3 regions of the Promicromonospora sp. NPDC090134 genome follow, and region 2 is predicted to be linked to each of the others. Evidence: riboswitches for the same ligand, from Rfam matches in the RefSeq annotation. Region 2 holds a riboswitch; each other region holds the start of a gene.
The links. Region 2 has a riboswitch for cyclic di-AMP ahead of ACIPN7_RS01595 (C40 family peptidase). Riboswitches for the same ligand answer to the same signal wherever they lie in the genome.

Region 1 (7,309 bases), on a different contig from region 2:
ACCCGACCTAGGCTGCGGGTCATGGCGGACACGACGCACGGCGCACTCGCCCCGACGTACCATCCCCTGCCGGTCACGATCGCGCGGGCGCACGGTACACACGTATGGGACATCGACGGCAACGAGTTCCTCGACTTCCTGTCGGGGTACTCGGCCCTGAACTTCGGGCACCTGCACCAAGGGCTGGTGGCGGCCGCGATGACGCAGCTGCGCCAGGTCACGCTCACGTCCCGTGCGTTCGACCACGACCGGCTCGAGGAGTTCGCCCAGCGGCTCGTCGAGGTCGTGGGGCCGCTGACGACCGGCGGCGAGGACAGCCTCGTGGTGCCGATGAACACCGGCGCCGAGGCCGTGGAGACCGCCATCAAGGCGGTCCGCAAGTGGGGGTACGACGTGCGCGGCGTGCCCGCGGACCAGGCGACGATCGTGGTCGCCGGCGGCAACTTCCACGGCCGCACCACCACGCTGGTCGGTCTGTCGGACGACCCGGCCGCCCGCGACGGGTTCGGCCCGTTCACCCCCGGTTTCGTCCGGGTGCCCTTCGGCGACCTGGCCGCGGTGGCCGACGCCGTGGACGACACGACGGTGGCCGTGCTGATGGAGCCGGTGCAGGGCGAGGCCGGTGTCGTGGTGCCGGCGGACGGCTTCTGGCCGGGCCTGCGCGCCCTCACCGCGGAGAAGAACATCGCGCTGGTCGCCGACGAGATCCAGTCGGGCCTCGGCCGCACCGGCACCACGCTGGCCTGCGAGCTCTGGGACGTGCGGCCGGACCTGGTCTGTCTGGGCAAGGCGCTGGGCGGCGGGATCCTCCCGGTCTCCGCCGTGGTCGGCAAGCCGGAGATCCTGGGCGTGCTGACGCCGGGCACGCACGGCTCGACGTTCGGCGGCAACCCGCTGGCGTGCGCGGTCGGTGTCGCGGCCCTCGACCTGCTCGCGACGGGGCAGTACCAGGCGCGCGCGGCGGCGTCGGGTCGCGTGCTCAAGGAGCGGCTCGACGCGCTCGTGGACCAGGGCCTGCTGACCGGGGCACGCTGCGTGGGGCTCTGGGCGGGGATCGACGTGGACCCGGCGCTCGGCACGGGCCGCGAGCTGTGCGAGGCCCTGCTGGAGCGCGGCGTCCTCGCGAAGGACACGCACGACGAGACGATCCGCCTGTCACCGCCGCTGTCGATCGTGCAGCCCGAGCTGGAGATGGCGCTGGACATCCTCGAGGAGTCCCTGGTGGCGCTGCGCGACGGCGGCCCCGGGGGTGGCCCCGACGAGGGTTCCGACGACGACGGCTCGGACGGCGAGGCCCAGGCGGAGGATCCGGCCCAGGACGCGGAGGAGCCCGCGACGGCCGAGGAGCCTGCCACTGAGGCACCGGCAGCGGCCGAGAAGCCGGCCACCGAGCCACCGTCCGACATCGACGAGGACGCGACCGAGCAGACCGAGACCGCCGTCGAAACCACCCCGTCCACGGACACGGCAGACATCCCGGACGACAAGCCGACCCCGCCGCGGAAGCGACGCCGGTCCAAACTGTCACCGGCCGCCGGCTGAGCGTAGGCTCCCGGGGGTGACCACTACGACGTCGTCCCACAACACCGCAACACTGCCCGCACTCGCGGAGCTCCAGCAGGCCTACGCCGACCTTCAGGCCAAGGGCCTGAAGCTGGATCTCACGCGCGGCAAGCCGTCGGCCGAACAGCTCGATCTCGCCGAGCCCATGCTGGCCCTGCCCGGCGTCGGCGTGCACGCCGACGAGTCCGGCACGGACACGCGCAACTACGGCGGCCTGGACGGCGGCATCACGATCCGCCGCATCTTCGCCGAGCTCCTCGACGTGCCCGTGGAGCAGCTCCTGGCGGGCGGGAACGCCTCGCTCACCACCATGCACGACGTCGTCGCGTTCGCCGAGCTGTTCGGCTTCCCCGACTCGCCGAAGCCGTGGTCGCGCGAGGAGAAGGTGCGCTGGATCTGCCCGGTGCCGGGCTACGACCGGCACTTCACGATCTGCGAGGCCTTCGGCATCGAGATGATCCCCGTCCCGATGACGGCGGACGGCCCCGACGCCGAGGCCGTGGCCGCGCTCGTCGCCGCGGACCCCACCATCAAGGGCATGTGGGTGGTCCCCACCTACTCCAACCCGGACGGCGCGGTCATCAGCGCCGAGGTTGCCCGCGCGCTGGTCTCGATGCCCGCGGCCGCGCCGGACTTCCGGATCCTGTGGGACAACGCCTATGCGGTGCACCACCTCACCGACGACGAGGTGACCAGCCCGAACGCCATCGCGCTGGCCGCAGAGGCCGGCCACCCGGACCGCGTGCTGCTGTTCGCCTCCACGTCCAAGATCACGTTCGCCGGCGCGGGCGTCGCGTTCCTGGGCAGCTCGCCGGCCAACATCGCCTGGTTCAAGAAGCACCTGTCGGTCGCCTCCATCGGCCCCGACAAGATCAACCACCTGCGGCACGCGATGTTCTTCGGCTCGGCCGACGGCGTGCGCGAGCACATGCGCAAGCACCGCGCGATCCTGGCGCCGAAGTTCGAGGCGGTGGTCGAGATCCTGACCGAGCGGCTGGGCGGCTACGGCATCGCGTCGTGGACCGAGCCCAAGGGCGGCTACTTCGTGTCGCTCGACGTCGCGCCGGGCACGGCGGCCCGCGTGGTCCAGCTCGCCAAGGAGGCCGGGATCGCCCTGACCCCGGCCGGCGCCACCCACCCGTACGGCAAGGACCCGCAGGACAAGAACGTGCGCCTCGCGCCGTCGATGCCCCCGCTGGACGAGGTCCGGACGGCGATGGACGGCGTCGCGACCTGCGTGCTCCTCGCGGCCGCCGAGACCGCTCAGGCCTGACCGACCGACTCGCCGACGTGTCAGACCCTCAGGTCACCCGGGTGACCTGAGGGTCTGACACGTTCCGGAACCGCGCGATCACTCCGGGCAGTGCTTGTTCACCACGAGCACCGGACACGCCGCGTGGTGCAGCACGGCCTGGCTGGTCGAGCCCAGCAGCAGCCCCCGGAAGCCGCCGCGACCGCGCGAGCCGACGACCACGAGGTCCGACGCCGTCGAGAACTCCGTCAGCAGCTCGGCGCCCGTGCCGTCGAGCACGATCCGCCGGATCCGCAGCCCCGGGTTCTGGGCCTCGTACCGGTCGACCAGCACGTCCATGCCGGCCCCGATGTCGGCCAGCACCTGCTCCCGGTCGATCGAGGACGGCAGCCACGCCAGCATCCCGGCGTTGCCCACGGGCACGCCCGTGACGGCGGTGAGCTCCGCGCCCCACGCGTTGGCCTGCGCGATCGCGTGCTGCAGCGCCCGCTCGGCCTGCGGCGACCCGTCCACGCCGACGACGATGCGGCGCACCTCCCGGATCTCGGCGACCCCGCCCGGCTCGACGTCCGGGACGACCGGCGCAGCGGCGGGCTCGTCCGCCCCGAGGTCCGGCGGCGTCCAGGAGACGCCACGGTTGGTCTCGGCGCGCAGCGGCACCACCACCACCGGGCACTTCGCGTGCGCGGGGAGCGCGGACGACACCGTGCCCAGCAGCCGCTCCGTGAACCCGCCCCGGCCCCGGGTCCCGACCACGGCGAGCCCGTAGTCGGCGGACAGCTCCACGAGCACACCCGCGGCGTCACCGGTCGCGACCTCCGTCGTGGCGCGCACCCCGGCGTCGGCCACGCGGTTCTCCGCCTCGACCAGGACGGCCTTGGCGCCCTCCTGGATCGTGGTGTCGTCCAGGGCGGCGTACCCGCCGTCGAGCGACGCGGCGGTGAACGACGGCAGTGAGTAGCTGCACACGATGTGCAGCGCCCAGCCCACGCGGTGCGCGTAGGCGGTAGCCCAGTCCAGCGCGTGCAGACTCGCGGCCGATCCGTCCACCCCGACCAGTACGACCTCGGATCGTGTCATCGCCAGTCCTTTCCTCAGCAGTGCATCTTTGCCCTCCAACGCTACCGGCGGGGCGCCCGTCGTGGGTATCCGGAGGCAAAAAGACGGCAGAAAAATGGCAAAGCAGAGCGCCTGCCCCGAACTACCGGACAGGCGCTCTGCTGCGGTACTGCGTGGCTGCGATCAGCCCAGGCGGATGAACGTGGGGTTCGACTGCCAGATGGTGCGGAAGTCGACCACGGTGCCCGGCTTCGACGCGTCGATCATGGTGTTGCCACCGGCGTAGATCGAGACGTGACCGGGGGTCCACATCAGGTCGCCCGGCTGGGCCTGCGACGCCGGCACCTGGGTGCCGTAGCCGGCCTGCGCCGACGAGGAGTGCGGCAGCGAGATGCCGAGCTGCGCGTACACGTAAGAAGTAAAGCCCGAGCAGTCGAAGCCGCTCGGGCTGGAGCCACCGGAGACGTACGGGACGCCGATGTAGCGGCTGGCGATGGAGATCACGGAGTTGCCGATCGCCGACGCGGGGATGTCGACGGACGAGGAAGCGGTCGACACGGCGGTGGCCGCGGCCTCTGCTGCCTCGGCGGCGGCGGCCTCAGCGGCCTCCTCGGCTTCCTGGGCGGCCAGCTCGGCCTGGTAGTCCTCGTTGTCGGCGGCCGAGACCACCGAGACGGCGGACTTCTCGACGCTCAGCTCGGCGTCGGGCGCGACGGTCACTACAGGGGCGTTCGACAGGGACTCACGGGCCTGGGACGTCAGCGCGTTGAGGTCCACCGAGTTCATCTTGGCGTGGCCGGTCTCCATCGGAGCGGCCTGCGCTGCCATCGCGCCACCGAACGTGGAGACCAGGAGCGCGCCACCTGCGGCGGCAACCGCGGTACGACGACCGACGGCGGCGTTCTGAGCAAGCTCGGTGAGCGGAGTCACGGGGCGTCGCGCAGCACGATGGCGTGCGCGGGTGGTACGTGCGGTCACGTATTACCTCTCCTTGTACGCCTTCGAGGTCAGCTGTCGGGTTCGGGTGGGAGAAATCACCCGGCCGTGCACTCCCGAAGGATTACCCGGCTTCACCCCGAGGACGCACCCTGGCGCCCGATGGTGGGTCCCCCGCCTCTGTCATGCGGTCGTCTTGGGGCCCCGGCCGGTGACAGAGTTCGGCGTCCGTCCGGAGACTCCCTCGGAATAAACTCCGCGGGAGCGGTCCGAACGTACCCGACGTCACCCCCGATGTCACGTTCCGGCAACGAATGTCATGGCGTGTCGGGAACGTGGCCTCACCTTTCCGACAAAGCGGATGGTTTGGGACACCCTCAGGCGGTCGCGACGAAGAGGTGGCGCGCCAGGTCCTCGCCGAGCTCCAGCGCGGTCCCGGCGCCGTCGACGGTCACCGTGTAGGTCCCGTCGCTGAGCTCGGCCGTGATCCGCGAGCCGGGCACGAGGCCGGCGTCGGACAGGCGGGCCAGCAGCTCGACGTCCGTCTGCAGCGGCTCCGCGATCCGGGTGAGGGACGCCGCGAGCGGCTCGCCCTTCACGCCCTTCTTGGCCGCCGCCTCGAACGCGGAGGGCAGCGAGATCACACCGCTGAGGAAGGGCACGTCCGTGTAGGCCTCGCCGAGCTCCGAGAGGCCGGGGATCGGGTTGCCGTACGGGTCGTGGTGCGGGTGGTCGAGCAGGCCGACGAGGCGCTTCTCCACGAGGTCGCTCATCACGTGCTCCCAGCGGCAGGCCTCGACGTGGACGTGCTCCCAGTCGAGCTTGATCACGTCCGTCAGCAGGCGCTCCGCGAGGCGGTGCTTGCGCATGACGCGCATCGCCTTGTCGTGCCCGAGCTCGGTGAGCTCCAGGTGGCGGTCCCCGGTCACGATCACGAGCCCGTCGCGCTCCATGCGCGCGACCGTCTGCGACACCGTCGGTCCGGAGTGCCCCAGGCGCTCCGCGATGCGCGCGCGCAGGGGGGTGATGCCCTCCTCGTCGAGCTCGTAGATCGTCTTGAGGTACATCTCGGTGGTGTCGATCAGATCCGTCACGTCAGCTCCCGTCATGCGCGCAGCCGTCCAGTCGCCCTGGGCTCGGCGCCCCGGGCGTCGGCCCAGGTTCTAGTCTAGTTCTGTGCCACTGACAATCCCGACACACCTGTTGCCCACCGACGGCCGTTTCGGCTCAGGCCCCTCCAAGGTGCGCCCGGGACAGGTCGATCATCTCGTGGCGAACGCCCACGTGCTCGGTACCTCGCACCGCCAGGCGCCCGTCAAGGACGTGGTCCGCCGCATTCGCGAGGGTGTCACGGAGCTGCTCGGCGCGCCCGACGGGTACGAGGTGGCCCTCGGCAACGGCGGCTCCACCGCCTTCTGGGACGTTGCCACGCTGTGCCTCGTGGAGCGCAAGGCGCAGCACGCGTCCTTCGGCGAGTTCGGCGCCAAGTTCGCCACCGCCACGTCGCGGGCACCCTTCCTCGAGCCGTCCCAGGTGATCGAGGCGGAGCCGGGCACGGTCGCCCACCTCGAGCCCGCCGACGACGTCGACACCTACGCCACCCCGCACAACGAGACCTCCACGGGGGCGATGGCCCCGGTGCTGCGCCCGTCCGGGCCGGACGGCGCCGTCGTGCTCACCGACGGGACGTCCGGCGCCGGCGCGCTGCCGGTCGACCTGCGCCAGACCGATGCCTACTACTTCGCCCCGCAGAAGGTGTTCGCGGCCGACGGCGGCCTGTGGCTGGCGGTCCTCTCCCCCGCGGCCGTCGAGCGCGCCGCGCGGATCGAGGCCTCGGGCCGCTGGGTGCCGGAGTTCCTGTCCCTTACCACCGCGATCCAGAACTCGCGCCTGGACCAGACCCTGAACACGCCGGCCATCGCGACGCTGCTGCTCCTGGCCGACCAGGTGGAGTGGCTCCTGGAGCAGGGCGGCCTGAAGTGGTCGGCCGAGCGGTGCGCGACGTCGGCCGAGACCCTCTACTCCTGGGCCGACGCCCGCCCGTGGGCGACGCCGTTCGTGCGGCGTCCGGAGGAGCGGTCCACGGTGGTCGGCACCATCGACCTGGCCGACGAGATCGACGCCGGACGGGTACTCTCCGAGCTACGTGCCAACGGCGTCCAGGACGTGTTCGCCTACCGGAAGCTCGGGCGCAACCAGCTCCGCGTCGGCATGTACCCCGCCGTCGAGCCCGACGACGTCGCCGCGCTCACCGCGTGCGTCGACTATCTCGTCGAACGCTTCTGACCAGCCTGATCACGTCCGCAATACCCCTTCGACGGGGAGTTCTGCCTATTGTCCGGTACACAGGGACTCTGTAACGTTTCCGCAACAGAGGGAACCATTCTGAGGGGCTGTTCAACAAGATGCCAGTGATCGACCACTTCACCTTCGGGATCGTGACGCCCATCCTGGCGTACGCGATCTCGTGCACCGGCGCAGCGACGGGCCTTGCGTGCA
Region 2 (7,309 bases):
GTCTCCATCACCGCGCGTGCGATGTCGGGCCAGGCCTCGCCCGTCATGGCCTGGAAGAGCGTGAACAGGGACGTCCAGAGGCTGCCGAAGTACTCCGGGGTCGTCTTGCCGAACAGGCCGGTCGCGATGACCGCCGACACGTACATGACCAGCACCAGCAGCGCGCCCACCGCGCCCATCCCCGGCACGGCCCGCAGCAGCCCGTCGACGACGCGGCGCAGCGCGGGAACCGCCGAGATGACGCGCAGCACCCGCAGCACCCGCAGGGCACGCAGGGCGGACAGCGACTCGGTGACCGGGAGCACGGCGACGCCCACCACGAGCAGGTCGAACACGTTCCACGGGTCGCGGAAGAAGCGCCAGCCGTAGGCGACCAGGCGCAGGAGCAGCTCCAGCACGAAGAAGCCGAGCATGACGTGGTCGATGGTGCGCAGGACCACGAGGGCCTGGCCGCCCACCATCATCTCCGCGCCCAGCACCAGCGCGTTCGCCAGGATCACCCCGAGCACGAGGTTGGTGACCCACCTCTGGTCGAGAAAGGCACGCAGTCGCTCTCGTCCGGTCCGCGGTACGACCGGTGTGCCGATCTCCTGGTTCATCGGGTGTCTCCTCCACTTTCCCGTGCCCGGAGCCCACGCTCCGGCCGTGCCTCAGGGCCCCTTGCCCGGGCGAACCTTAGCGCGGCGGTGTACCCCGACTTGTCTGGGCGCAATGTCCCGATATGGGCCTGATCGGCGGGTCCGGTGGCAAGTGAACCAAATCAGTGCTTGAGTAGAGCACAAGCAAGCAACACGACTGGAGGAAAATGCCATGGGCTTCTGGGCCTTTCTCATCCTCGGACTGATCGCCGGTGTCATCGCTCGCATCGTCATCCCGGGCAAGCAGCCGGGCGGTTTCTGGGTCACCTTGCTTCTCGGAGTGCTCGGCGCCATGCTCGGCGGCTGGCTGGGCGGCCTCATCTTCGACATCAGCTTCAGCGAGTTCTGGTCCTGGTCGACGTGGCTCTTCGCGGTGATCGGCGCGGTCATCGTGATCCTGATCGCCCAGGCGATCTTCGGCCGGCGCAAGACCGCCTGACCACTGTGGCCCGCGGCCGCACCGTCCTCGTCGTCGTCCTGACGTCGCTGGTCGGGGCGGCCGCGGTCGCATGTTCGGGTGCGCCCACGCCGTCGTCCACGCTGGGGCCCGTGCCCGACGACATCGCCGACCACCTCAGCGTCCAGGTGGACCAGGGGCGCACGCAGTACGCCGCCCGCGAGATCGTCCTTGCGGTCACCAACGACTCGGACGAGACGATGACACTGGTGTCGGGGGCCCTGGACGCGGACGGCTTCGGGCCGTCCCGCCCCACCAAGGAGAACCGCACCCCGGCGCTGCGGCCCGGCACCACGCGGGACGTCTACGTCGAGCTCGGCGAGGCGGAGTGCGCGGGCTTCCCGGCGGGTCCGGAGGAGCCGGTGCCGGACGCCGCGCCGTCGGCCACGATCACGCTGGCCCTGGGCGAGTTCGACGACCTGGGTCCGGCCTCCGACGTCGTCGTCGCGGAGGTGGGCGATCCCGGCGGGCATCTGGCGCGGAACCACGCGGTGGACTGCGCCACCGCCGCGGTCGCGTCGGGCGCGAGCCTCGCCGTCGACGCGGACATCCCCGTCGCGACGCGCGGCGGGGAGCTCACCGCCCTGGTCACGCTGCGGATCGACCCGGTGGACGGCGGGCCTGAGGTCACGATCGACCGGATCGCCGGGACCACGATCATGAACAATCCCGGCCCGGACGGCGAGGACTCCGGCTGGACCGGCTCCGCGCTCGACGGGCAGCGTTCCGGCAGCGTCACCCTGCCCGTGGTGCCCGCCCGCTGCGACGCCCACGCCGTGGGTGAGGACAAGCGCGGCACGTTCCTGCCCGTGACGGCGAGCGTCGACGGGGTGGTGCAGCACGTCGTCTACGTGCCCATGCCGGACTCGGCGCGCGCCGACCTGTTCGCCTTCATCGCGGACAGCTGCGACTGGCCCGGGTAGAGCGCTCCTCGGCGAGACGCGCAGGGCACGCGAAAGGCGTCACCTCCGCCGTCGGGCCGGGGCCCGACGGCGGAGGCGACGCCTCGCGAGACTCTGGTGCGGCAGCTCAGGCTCTGTTCTTCTCGTCTGAGCCTGCGGCTCAGACGACCCGGATGAAGGTCGGGCTGTTCTGCCACATCTCGGTGTAGCGCACCGGCATGCCGGCCGCCCAGGCCTCGATGATCATGCCGTTGCCCGCGTAGAGGGCCACGTGGCCGGGCGTCCAGACGATGTCGCCCGGCTCGGGGTACGTGACCTGGTAGCCGGAGCCGAGGAGCGCGCTCGACGAGTGCGGCAGGGAGATCCCGAGCTGCGCGTACGTGTACTGGATCAGGCCGGAGCAGTCCATGCCCTCGGCCGGCGAGGCGCCGCCCAGCACGTACGTGATGCCAAGGTAGTTGAAGGCGATGTTGACGGCCTGCTGGCCGACCGGCACCGGGTCCGGCGCGTCGACCGAGACGACGGCGGGGCCCTCGCCCTTCTCGCCGTCGGCGCCCGTGGAGGCGCCCAGGGCTTCCATCTCGATCGGCATCTTCGCGTCGGCCGGGACGGTCACGGTGGGGGCGGCGGCGACGGACTGCTTGGCCACCGCGGTGAGGGAGTTGAGGTCGACCGAGTTGAGCTTCGCGGTCTTGACGTCGGTCTTCAGGTCCATCGCCGGGGCCGCGTGGGCCGTCGTCGCGATGGTGGAGATCAGGACGCCACCGGCGGCTGCGGCGAGCGCGCCGCGGCGGGCAACTGTGCCGGCGTTCTCGGTGGCGGTACGGGCGAGGATGGTCAGCGGTGTCTGGGCCGGGCGGCTGTCACGATGCCGTCCGCGAAGGGAGTTCGTCACCTAATGTCTCCTGTACCGCCTGCGAGGTCAGCTGTCGGGTTCGGGTAGGAGTACAACCCGGCCGCACGGCTACTGGGGGGTTTCCGTCCGGCTTCACCCCGAGGACGACGATCCTGCTGTCGCCCGGGAATGGGTCCCCCGCTCCTGTCTTGAACGTCTGGTCACGAACCGGTGACAGGACTCGGCGTCCGGCTCGCGACTCCACCGTGCGGTGGAGCAGAAGTCAAAGTACACACGTTCACGGAAAAAGTCACGATCGGGTTACGCATTACGGTCTGACCCAACGAAGGCGCAGATTTGCGTCGTTCCGGGCTTCAGGGGTTATGACCGACATCACACATCCGCTAGCGTTCGGCGGCATGGGCGAATCGCACTCCCGTATCTCCGCCTGGTGGGTGTTTCCCATCAGTGCGATCGTCTGGTGGATCTGTGGGTTCCTGCCCTGGCTCGCGCAGCTGTCGTACCAGGTCACCGGCGTCGCGCAGGCTTCTGGCGCCGCCGCGGCGGGCATCCTTCCGCTTCCCTTCACGGCCGACGGCGCGGTGGTCGGCCTCGTCGTGATGGCGCTGCTCGGCGGCATGCTCGCCGGGGCCACCGCCCGCCTGGCCGGCTCGGCCGTGGCGGGCGCCGGCGCCGCGATCTCCGGCACCCTGCTCGCGATCGCCGGAGCCGGCGGTGCCTCCTGGTGGCTCGCGGCCCGCGAGACCGTCCCCGGTGACGCCATGCCGCTCGGCATGCTCGTGGTCACCTGTGCGGCCGGGGTCGTCGGCCTCGGGGCCGGGCTGCTGGCGGGCCTCGGGCCGGCGGCGCTGCGCGGTGTCGCCCTCGCCCTGCCGGTGGTGCTTGTCGACGGCTGGTTCTGGGGCTTCGTGCCCGGCAACGAGGTGTCCCCGACCGGCACGTGGTGGGTGTTCGCCGTGGCCCTCGGCATCGCGTTCGGCCTCACCGTGGACAGCAGGCCGATCGAGCTGCTCGGCTGGCTGCCCGCCGCCGGCGCCGTGTGGGTGCTCCAGGCAGCCGGACCCGCCCTCCTCGCGGTGCAGGAGAACATCTGGCCGGGCTCGGCGCTCACCGAGGACCCGCTGTCCGCCGTGGCCATCGCCGCGGGCAAGATCGCCTCCGCCGCGATCGTGGCCGACGGGCACCAGCTCGGTGCCTGGGTGGTCGCCATGCTGCTCGGCGCGGCCGTCGCGGCGCTCCGGCTGTCCCGGGAGGCCGGGGACGAGAGCGAGCTCTCCGAGGCATGGGCCTGACAGGTCGCGCCCTTACTGATTGCGATTGGGTAAATTTCACCCCCTGCCGGGCGTGAGACCTGTTCGGCGCCGACCCGGTCGCCCTAGGTTTGCCCCAGTTCAGGGGTAATCAGCCCCTGTGCGAACAATGGGGGCATATATGAACAGGAAGTCACTCGTCGGCGCCGCCACCTCCGCGGCGCTCGTCGTGGCGGCGCTGATCGCGGTCGCGCCGGGCGCGCAGGCCGCGACCAGCGATCCCCTCCGGGACAGGCAGTGGGGCCTGGACCAGATCAACGCCGAGGCGGCCTGGGCGGCCAGCACCGGTGACGGCGTGGTGGTGGCCGTGGTCGACACAGGAGTCGACTTCGACCAGCCCGACCTGGCGGGGCAGCTCCTGCCGGGTGCCACCTTCACGGGCTGCGCGGACGTCCGCCCGTGCGGCGAAGGGGACTTCAGGGGCCCCGACGGCACCAACGACGGCGACGAGCACGGGACGCACGTGGCAGGCATCGTCGCCGCCGCGACGGGCAACGGCATCGGCGTCGCAGGCGTGGCGCCGGACGCCAAGATCCTCCCGGTCAAGGTGCTCGAGGCCGGGTCGGGTTCGTCGCAGGACATCGCGGACGGCATCCGCTGGGCGGCCGACCACGGTGCCGACGTCATCAACCTCTCCCTGGGCTCCGGCCTGGGCGGGCAGCTGCTGACGATCATCGGCGTCGACACCCTGATGCGGGACGCCATCGGCTACGCACGCGAGCGCGGTGTGCTCACGGTGGCGGCGGCCGGCAACTCGTCGACCCCGCTCTGCAGCGACCCGGCGTTCACCAGCGTCGCGATCTGCGTCGGGGCCACCGACTCGGCCGGCCTCCACTCCTACTACTCCGAGCTGCCGGTCAAGCTGGACCTGAAGAGCGTCTCGGCGCCCGGCGGGTCGGGCGGGCTGACCGGCTGCGACGGCGACGTCTGGTCGACGGTCCCCGTGGGCACGGGCTCCGACACCTGTGCGGGCGGCAGCTACGACTCCTACGCGGGCACGTCGATGGCGACGCCGCACGTGGCCGGGGTCGCGGCGCTCCTGTTCGCGCAGGGGCGCCCGGTCGACGACGTGGAGCGCGCGATCCTCCACACGGCTCACGACCCGCTGCTGGGTCTCACGGGGCTGTGGACGCCGCTGTACGGGTTCGGTGTCGTCGACGCGGCCGCGGCGGTCGCGTACTGACGCCGGGGCAAGCCTGGCGCGCAGGAGCACCGCGGCCCACGCCGCGGTGCTCCTGCGCTCTGGTTGTCGGTGCGTTCTCGGTGCGGCTCAGTACGGGCGGATGTAGACCGCGTAGTCCTGCCACTGCTCGGTGTAGCGCACAGGACTGCCGTAGTTGGCGGCCTCGACCACCATGCCGTCGCCGGCGTAGAGGGACACGTGCCCCTGGGTCCACACGATGTCGCCCGGGATCGGTGACGACACCTGGTACCCGGTGGCCACCATCGACGACGACGAGTGCGGCAGCTCGACCCCGAGCTGCGCGTACACGTACTTGACCAGGCCCGAGCAGTCGAAGCCCGTGGCGGGCGAGCTGCCGCCGTACGCGTAGGCGATGCCGATGTACTGCATCGCGATCGAGACGGCCTGGGCTCCGATGGAACCGTCGGACGCGTAGTCCGGGGTGGCCGGCTCGGTTTCGGCGGCCGCGGTCGTCGCGGCCACCTGCTCTGTGGTGGTCTCCACGACTGGCTCTGGTTCGGGCTCGGGAGCGGGGGTGACCTTGACGGCCTTGCTCTCGATGTTGAGCCGTGCGTCGTTCGCGACCTGCACCGCCGGTGCTGTCGCGACGTCCTTTGCCAGCCGGTTCGAACCGTCTCCCACAACCGCGTGTGCGCCGGGGGCGAACGCCGTTGCGAGAAGTCCGGAAGATGCCGCGATCAGAGCGCCCGAACGAGCTGCGCTGCGAGTCACGGACATGAAGTGAGTGCTAGGAGCATGATCGGCGCGGTGTCGACCGCGTCGGACGGTGGTACTCACCGAAGTTCTCCAAGTCGCCGGTTGCGCGGTCCCGTACCGGTCTGGGGAATGGGGCCCGCGGCTGTGCCTCCGGTGGCGCAGCGAATCTGACGCTACATACGGGTACCCACCTTGTCTCGATCAGATAACACTTGTCATGAAGTATCGGCCTGTCCGAAACGCGCGTAACTTTTCGACCAGATGCCTTTTCCCAGCGTAAGGAGCATTTTCAACGCCGAAATGCCGTCCTGACGGCTATGAAAGAACAGTGGACGAAATGATGCGACACGCGCCTCTCCGGCGGTGTGTCAGGGCTTGTTCCCCACCCGGAGCTCCGCTTCCACCTTCAGGTCGGCCAGCAGGGTGTCGGCCAGCTCGCGCGCTCTTGGACCCGCCGCCAGGTCGGTCAGCCCGGCCAGCATCCCGCTCCGGGCCACGGCCGTCGTGACCTCGCAGGCGGCGCCGGCACGCGGCGCGGCGGCGGCCTGCGGGGTGATCCGGTAGGCGGTGCCGGTCCGCACACCGGGGGTGCTGCTGCTCGACCACGAGAAGCCCTGCCCCTCGGTGAGTCCGTCCACCTCCCAGGTCGCCACCGGCAGCCCGGGCTGCTCGACCTCGACGCGCGAGCCGACGACGATCGCCGTCTCGGGTCCGAGGAGCGTCATGCGGCTCATGGCGCGGGTCCAGGCGGGCATGCGCCCGACGTCGGACAGGATCTGCCAGACGACGTCGGCGGGCGCCTCGACCCGGACGCTGGTGCGGTAGGCGTGAGCCACGGGCCTCAGGCTACGCCGGGCTCGGGAGCATCCGGCGCAACCTGGGGCCCGTGGCGGACCTTCGGGTGAGGGGCGGGTCAGGGCCCGGTGGAGAGCACGACCGTGACCAGGGCACCCCAGCTCACGAGCGCGCCCGTCGTGGGGTCGGACGAGATGACGGTTCCCTCGGGCACCGTGTCGGACGCGGCCTCCTCGAGCGCGCAGGCCAGGTGCTTCTGCAGGCACGCGACCTCGACGTCCTCGCGTGTCATCGCGGTGAGGTCGGGCACCTCGATGACGCTGTCGGCGACCTCGTCGGGCAGGTCGGCGAACTCGGTCTCGAAGTAGGTCGTCAGCGAGTGCATCTTGCCGATCGACTCCTCCAGCTCGAGCGGGTGGTGCTGCTCCTCGTCGTAGATGATCTTGGTGGT
Region 3 (7,309 bases), on a different contig from region 2:
CCTACGCCGCGCAGCACGGCGACGACGTCGCCGTGCTCGGTTCGGCCACCCTGCCGCTGCGCGCCGGCGCCGAGCAGGCCCCTGGCAAGTTCGTCGGGAACATCGCCGCCGCGCCGCGGCTGCGCTGGCAGACGCTCGACTCGGGCCGCTTCCCGGAGCGCACCGGCGAGGCCGTGGTCGACGTCTGGACCGCCCAGGACATGGAGATCTCCGTCGGCGACCAGATCACGCTCGGGGCGGGGTCCACCGCCGCCGACCTGCGGGTGGTGGGCATCGTGGCGGCATCCGCGAACCTGGGCCAGGCCGCGGTCTACGTCACCTTCGAGCAGCTGCTGAACTGGCGCGACGACGAGACACTCCTGCTGGACCGGGCCGTCGTCGTCGGGGACACCGGCCCGCTGCCCGACGGCGCGACGGCGGTCACGCCCGAGGAGCACGCCGCCGAGAGCATGGCCCAGCACACCAACAACGTGAACATCCTGTCGCTGCTGCTGCTGGTCTTCGCCGGCATCGCGGTCTTCGTCTCGGTGCTGGTCATCGCGAACACGTTCTCGATCCTGTTCGCCCAGCGGGTGCGCGACTTCGCGCTGCTGCGCTGCGTCGGCGCCACCCGCCGCCAGGTCATGGGGTCGGTGCGCCGGGAGGCCGCCGTCGTCGGGGTGCTCGCCTCGCTGGTCGGGGTCGCGGCCGGGACCGGCCTCGGCTACGGCCTGATCGCCCTGGTCGACGCGCTCACACGGCAGAGCCCGCTGACCGCTCCCGCGCAGCTCCCGGTCTGGTGGCTGCTGGGCGGGTTCGCCGTCGGACTGGTGGTGACGGCGGTCGCGTCCTGGCTGCCGACCCGGCGCGTCGTCCGGATCAGCCCGCTGGCGGCGCTGCGTCCCGACGGCGCCGTGGACGTGCGGTCGGGTGCGGGCCGCGCCCGGGTGGTGCTCGGGGCGCTGTTCCTGGCCGGCGGCATCGCGCTGCTCGCGGTGGCGGCCGTCCGGGACAGCACGGTCAGCATGGTGGCCGGCGGCGGGACCCTGTTCGCGGGCGTCCTCCTCCTCGGGCCCCTGCTGGTACCCCGGGTGGTGCGGGTCGTCGGGGCGCTGCTCGGCCCCGGCGGCAGGCTCGCGACGGAGAACGCGGTGCGCAACCCGCGCCGGACCGCCGCCACCGCCGCATCCCTGCTGGTCGGCGTCACCCTGACGACGGCGGTGCTCACCGGGCTGGCCACCACGCGCGCCTCGGTGGACGCGAACCACGGCACCGCGCACCCGCTCGACGTCGCGCTCACGTCGTGGACCGGGCCGCTGGACGCCGACGTGCTGGACCAGGTGCGGGCCACGCCCGGCGTGGGTGAGGCGATCGCCGTCGACGGCGTGCTGGTGGACGTGACCGGGGGCGACGCGGCCGGAGGCGACGCGGCCGGGGAAGACACGGCCGGAGGCGACGTGACCGCGGCCGACCGGCCCCTCCTGCTGCTCGACGCGCCCGACGCGAGCGCGTCGCCCGGGACGGCGGGGCGTTCGCCCGGGTCGAGCCGGGCACGGTCGCGCTGGACGCGGACGTGTACGGCGACGACCCGGCGGAGCGGCTCGGCAACGGGACCGCCGGCACGGTGACGGCGAGCGCCACCGGGGACGGCGGGCACGACGGCGCCGCCTCGCGCGTGGACCTGCGGGTCACCACGGGTTCGGGCTGGGGCGGGGCCGGCATCGTCGCACCGGAGACGCTGGCGTCCCTGGGCTCGCCGCGGACGTACGCGGTGTGGGTCCGCGCCTCGGCCGACGCCGACCCGGTCGCGCTCCTCGCCGACCTGGACACGCTGGCCGACGCGGCCGGCGCCGACGTCGACAACGGGTTGCGGGCCGAGGTGGCCGACAACCAGATGCTGGGGACCATCACGGGTGCGACGCTCGGGCTGCTGGGCATCTCCGTGGTGATCGCGCTGATCGGGATCGCGAACACGCTGGGGCTGTCCGTGCTGGAACGGGTCCGCGAGCACGCGATGCTGCGCGCGCTCGGCCTCACCCGCCGGCAGCTGCGGCGGATGCTGGCGGCCGAGGCCGTGCTGCTGTCCGTGACCGCGACCCTGCTCGGCACGGTGCTCGGCGTGGGGTTCGCCTGGGTGGGCTACGAGACGTTCGTGAAGACGGCGCTCGACGTCGCGACCTGGCGCGTCCCGTGGGCCGAGCTGGCCGCCGTCGTGCCCGTGGGCGCCCTCGCGGGCCTGCTGGCCGCCGTCCTCCCGGCCCGCCGGGCGGCCGCCGTCACCCCGACGACGGCCCTGACCCTCGACTGACGCCGCCCGGCCGCGTCACCCCCGGTGTTGACCACAGCGGTTGCTGCCAGGCCGAGGGCCCAGGTGGCAGCAACTGCTGTGGTCAACACCGGTGGGTCAACCGAGCGAGCCCCGGCGGGTCAGCTCGGCGGGGTCTCCAGGACCGCCATCGCTGCCGCGCGGCCCGGGATGCCGCTGACGCCGCCGCCGCGGCGGGCGCCGGCGCCCGCGAGCAGCACCCGGGGGTGCGCGGTCGCCACGCCCCAGCGTTCGGCGGCGCCGGGCGCGGACCCGGGGTCGACCCAGGCCGCGGCACCGCCCGCAGCCCCGGCGCCGGCCCCGGCTCCTCCCTCAGCCCCGGACCCCGCGTCCGACTCCGCGAACGGCCAGCTCAGGTCGCGGTGGAAGATGTGCCCGCCCGGCAGCCCCACGTCGCCCTCCAGGTCCACGGGGGTGCGCACCTCCAGGCAGGGCGTGCCGTCGGCGTCGAGGGCGAGCACGTCCTCGATGGGCTCCGCCAGCACTGAGTTCAGGGACGCGAGGGTGGCCTGCAGGGCCCGCTCGCGGGCGCCGTCGGGGTCCGCGCGGAAGAGCCGGGCCGGCATGTGCAGCCCGAACAGCGTGATGGTCTGCGCCTCGGTCGCGGCGAGCTCCGGGCCGAGGATGGTCCGGTCGGACAGCGTGTGGCAGTAGATCTCGCTCGGCGGCAGGTCCGGGATGCGCCCGGCGGCGGCCTGCGCGTACGCGTCCTGGAGCTGGGTGAGCGACTCGTTGACGTGCAGCGTTCCGCTGAACGCGGCGACCGGGTCGACGTCGTCCCGCAGCCTCGGCAGGCGGTTGAGCAGCATGTTCACCTTGAGCTGGGCGCCCTCGGGACCCGGCCCGGCAGCCCCGGCCGGCCACGGCTCCGCGGAGGACGACCCGGAGGCCGCACCCCGGCCGGCCACGGCGAGCAGCCGCTCCAGCTCGGCCGGCGCGCACCCCGCGAGCACGTGCCCGGCGGTCACGCCCCTGGTGCGCCCGTCGGCGTCGGTCCAGGCCACCTCGGCCCCCACGGCCCCGGGGTCGACGGCGGTGACGGTCGCCGAGGTGACGATCGTGGCGCCGGCCGCCACCGCGGCGTCGCGCAAGGCGCCGGAGACGGCGCCCATGCCGCCCACCGGCACGTCCCAGTCCCCCGTCCCGTTGCCGATGACGTGGTACAGGAAGCAGCGGTTCTGCCGCAGGGACGGCTCGTCGACGTCGGCGAACGTGCCGATCAGGCCGTCGGTGGCAGCGACGCCCCGCACGACGTCGTCGGCGAAGGTGCGGCGTATTACCTCACCGAGGGGCTCCTCGAAGAGCGCGCGCCAGGCCTCCTCGCCCACGCCGTCGGCCACGAGGTGCCGCACGGCGGAGCGCGGGAGCAGGGGCTCGGTGAGCGTCGGGGCGAGGCGGCGGGCCACCTCGGCGGTCATCGCGTAGAACCGGCCCCACGCCTCGAAGTCGGCCTCGGAGCCGGTGAGGCGCCGGAACGAGGCGCGGGTGGCGGCGTCGTCCTGGGTGTCGACCAGCAGGCCGCCGTCGGCCACGGGGGTGTACGACGACCAGCGGCGCCGGACGAGACGGACCGGCAGGCCGAGCTCGTCGACGATCCGGCGCGGGAGGAGCGATACGAGGTAGGAGTAGCGCGACAGGCGGGCGTCCACACCGGGGAACGGCCGGGCCGAGACGGCGGCGCCGCCCACGTGGTCGGCGCGCTCCAGGACGAGGACCGAGCGCCCGCCGCGGGCCGCATAGGCCGCCGCGGTGAGGCCGTTGTGACCGCCGCCCACGACGACGACGTCGTACCGGGCGCGCAGGGGGTCGAGCAGGGAATCGGGCATGCACGCCATGGTGACACGCGGCACTCATTGCCAGGAACGTTCCATCACAAGACGGTATGTGACCCAATCGTGACATTTCCGCAACGGACGAGTACGGTCGATCTCGCCGCTCCAGCAACGGGGAGGTCCAGGCCCGGACGCCGAATCCTGTCACCGGTCCTGAGCAGCCAGAACGTGACAGGGGCGGGGGAACCAGGTAAGCCGGGCACGCGAGTGTCCTCGGGGTGAAGCCTCCTTGTGAGGCCGGGTGATCGCTCTCCCCATCCGAACCCGACAGCTCACCTCGTAGGCGTCCGAGGAGATCACTGGTGACCGTACTCACCGACCGCACCCACGACTGGGCGGACGACCAGGCAAACCGACCCAGCAACCGGGGGCGGCACCGCGCCGAGGGCCCCGCTCTCACCCCCTTCACCGCTCTGAGCCAGACAGCAGCCGAGAATGCCGCCCGTACCGGCGCCATCGCGGTCGTCACGTCCGGCATGCTCGCGTCGGTCTTCACCCAGACCGCCCACACCGCGCCTGCCGAGTCCCACACCCAGACCACGCTCGCCAACAAGACGTTCGACACCAAGACCCGTGCGGGTCTCGCCGAGAACCTCGTGACCAAGGTCGAGGTCGCCCGCGACGCCGACTTCCAGGCCGAGAAGGGTCGCGTCACCGTGACCCCGTACGCCGAGACCGAGGCCGGCATCGCCGAGGCCAAGGCGAAGGCTGAGGCGGAGGCTCGCGCCAAGGCCGAGGCGGAAGCCAAGGCGCAGGCAGAGGCGGAGGCGAAGGCCGCCGCCGAGGCCGCTGCGGCAGCCGCCGCCGAGGCCGAGGCCGCCGCGGCGGCAGCGTCCGAGTCCTCCGCGGACCTGGGGCAGCAGGCCGTCAACCTCGCCCTCGAGTACGTGGGCGTGCCCTACGTGTGGGGCGGAGCCTCCCCCAGCGGCTTCGACTGCTCCGGGCTCATCCAGTACGTCTACGCTCAGCTCGGGGTCAGCCTCCCGCACAGCTCGGCCTCGATGTCGACCGTCGGCTACCAGGTCTCCGCCGCGGAGGCCCAGCCGGGCGACATCGTCTGGACGTCCGGCCACGTCTCGCTCTACGCGGGCGACGGCATGGTCGTCGAGGCCCAGCAGGAGGGCGTTCCCGTGCACTACACGGAGATGTGGCAGACCAACCCGGTCTTCATCCGGGTGACGGGCTGACGCCTCCCGCATCACACGTCGGAGCGCCCGTCCGGCCGTCCCGAGGAACCTCCTCGGCGGGCCGGACGGGCGCTCTGCTTCGTGGCCCCGGTCGGGTAACGTCCCCGGCGTGAAGATCCTCGTACCGGACGTGCCCTTCGACCTCGACTTCCCGTCCCTGCTGCCCGACGGCGGAGCCTCCTTCGCGCCCGGCGGCACCGACACCGTCGCCACCTACGCGATGAACGAGCCGATCCCCGCCGAGCACACCGACGCCGAGCTGCTCGTCACCTGGTCCAGCCCGCCCAAGATCGTGGCCGACGCCGCCGAGCGGCTGACCGGCCTGCGCTGGGTGCAGACCCTGTCGGCGGGTCCGGACGTCGCGCTGCGCTCCGGGTTCGCCCCCGACGTCGTCATCTCCTCCGGGCAGTCCCTGCACGACGACACCGTGACCGAGCACGCGCTGGCCCTGATCCTGGCGTCGGTCCGCCGGATCGACGTGTCCCTGGCCGCGCAGCGGGAGCACCGCTGGGCCAAGGAGATCGCGTTCGCCCAGGCCGACGGCGTCACCGGCCTCGAGTACTCGCTCGACGGCGCGCGCGTGACGATCTGGGGCTTCGGGTCCATCGCCCTGCGCCTGGCGCCGCTGCTGACCGCGCTCGGCGCGCAGGTCACGGGCGTGGCCTCGCGGGCGGGCGAGCGCTCCGGCTACCCCGTGGTCGACGCCGGCGGCCTCGACGCGCTGCTGGCCGAGACCGACCTGCTCGTCTCGCTGCTGCCGGCCGTGCCCGCGACCCGGCACATCCTGGACGCCCGGCTGCTCGGCCTGCTGCCGCCGACCGCCCGCTTCGTCAACGTCGGCCGCGGCGCGACCGTGGACGAGGCCGCCCTGGAGGACGCCCTGCGCTCCGGCCGGCTCGCCGGCGCGGCGCTCGACGTCATGGAGACCGAGCCGCTGCCCGCCGACTCGCCGCTGTGGGACGTGCCGAACCTGATCCTCACGCCGCACGTCGCGGGCGGCCGGCCCCGCGGCGCGGCCCGGTTCCTGGCCGAACAGCTCACGGCCTGGCGCGCGGGCGACGCCCTCCGCAACGTAGCCACCCGCTGACCCACCTCCCGCCCTCGTCGAGTGCTGGGTATGGGTGGTTCCGGCCGCTCGGAAGCGACACGTACCCAGCACTCGACGGTGGGGCGAGGGGTGGAGCGAGGTCAGAGGCCGCGGGGCTTGGGCTGGCAGACCGGGCAGCTGAACGACGACCGGTTCATGAACGCGTCACGGCGCACCAGCGCACCGCAGCGACGGCACTCCTCGTTCTCCCGGCCGTAGACGGCGAGCGACCGGTCGAAGTACCCCGACTGGCCGTTGACGTTGACGTACAGCTCGTCGAAGCTCGTGCCGCCCTGCGCCAGCGCCTCGCGCATCACCTCGGCCGCCGAGTCCAGCACGCGGCGCACGTCGGCGGCCTTCAGCTTGTCCGTGGGCCGTGCCCAGTGCACCTGCGCCCGCCACAGCGCCTCGTCCGCATAGATGTTGCCCACGCCGGACACGACGGTCTGGTCCAGCAGGGCGCGCTTGACCTGCGTCCGACGACGGCGGACGCGGCTCACCAGCGCGTCCAGGTCCAGGTTCGGGTCGAGCAGGTCGCGCGCGATGTGCGCCACCGGCTCGGGCAGCACGGGCAGGTCGGAACCGTGTCCGGCGGGGACGCTCGCGCTCGTCCCGTCGGGCACCAGGTCCTGGACGCTCAGGTGCCCGAAGGTCCGCTGGTCCACGAAGTCGAGGTACCGCGCCCCGGAGGGGGCACCGTCCAGGTGCAGGCGGACCCGCAGGTGCGGGTGCTGCCAGTCGTCCGCCGGGTCTGCGGCGCCGGTCGGGGTCCGGGCAGCTTCCTCGTCCGGGGCGGCGCCGGGCGCGGCGGCCGGCGCAGCGCCGCGCACGAGGAGCTGGCCCGACATCCCGAGGTGCGCCAGCAGCGCGGCCGCCGGGACGACGTCGCCCACGGGGC

Region 1: linked by a shared signal. The riboswitch ahead of ACIPN7_RS15380 (C40 family peptidase) and the one ahead of ACIPN7_RS01595 (C40 family peptidase) in region 2 are both predicted to bind cyclic di-AMP.
Region 3: linked by a shared signal. The riboswitch ahead of ACIPN7_RS19675 (C40 family peptidase) and the one ahead of ACIPN7_RS01595 (C40 family peptidase) in region 2 are both predicted to bind cyclic di-AMP.

The regions. Positions count from the first base shown of each region.
Region 1 covers NZ_JBIVCZ010000005.1:149,780-157,088, reverse strand. Annotated here, with positions in the region: gene rocD (ornithine--oxo-acid transaminase) at 22-1,542, shown strand; gene ACIPN7_RS15390 (aminotransferase class I/II-fold pyridoxal phosphate-dependent enzyme) at 1,559-2,836, shown strand; gene ACIPN7_RS15385 (universal stress protein) at 2,915-3,895, opposite strand; gene ACIPN7_RS15380 (C40 family peptidase) at 4,058-4,852, opposite strand; cyclic di-AMP (ydaO/yuaA leader) riboswitch at 4,855-5,047, opposite strand; gene ACIPN7_RS15375 (iron dependent repressor, metal binding and dimerization domain protein) at 5,188-5,904, opposite strand; gene serC (phosphoserine transaminase) at 5,987-7,096, shown strand; gene ACIPN7_RS15365 (MHYT domain-containing protein) at 7,216-7,309, shown strand, end outside.
Region 2 covers NZ_JBIVCZ010000001.1:359,826-367,134, forward strand. Annotated here, with positions in the region: gene ACIPN7_RS01580 (ion transporter) at 1-599, opposite strand, end outside; gene ACIPN7_RS01585 (GlsB/YeaQ/YmgE family stress response membrane protein) at 811-1,077, shown strand; gene ACIPN7_RS01590 (hypothetical protein) at 1,083-2,018, shown strand; gene ACIPN7_RS01595 (C40 family peptidase) at 2,158-2,892, opposite strand; cyclic di-AMP (ydaO/yuaA leader) riboswitch at 2,894-3,089, opposite strand; gene ACIPN7_RS01600 (hypothetical protein) at 3,252-4,145, shown strand; gene ACIPN7_RS01605 (S8 family serine peptidase) at 4,285-5,346, shown strand; gene ACIPN7_RS01610 (C40 family peptidase) at 5,434-5,937, opposite strand; gene ACIPN7_RS01615 (SRPBCC family protein) at 6,432-6,899, opposite strand; gene ACIPN7_RS01620 (PASTA domain-containing protein) at 6,977-7,309, opposite strand, start outside.
Region 3 covers NZ_JBIVCZ010000007.1:172,946-180,254, reverse strand. Annotated here, with positions in the region: gene ACIPN7_RS19690 (FtsX-like permease family protein) at 1-1,607, shown strand, start outside; gene ACIPN7_RS19685 (ABC transporter permease) at 1,553-2,287, shown strand; gene ACIPN7_RS19680 (phytoene desaturase family protein) at 2,407-4,131, opposite strand; cyclic di-AMP (ydaO/yuaA leader) riboswitch at 4,260-4,439, shown strand; gene ACIPN7_RS19675 (C40 family peptidase) at 4,440-5,324, shown strand; gene ACIPN7_RS19670 (NAD(P)-dependent oxidoreductase) at 5,434-6,411, shown strand; gene mutM (bifunctional DNA-formamidopyrimidine glycosylase/DNA-(apurinic or apyrimidinic site) lyase) at 6,513-7,309, opposite strand, start outside.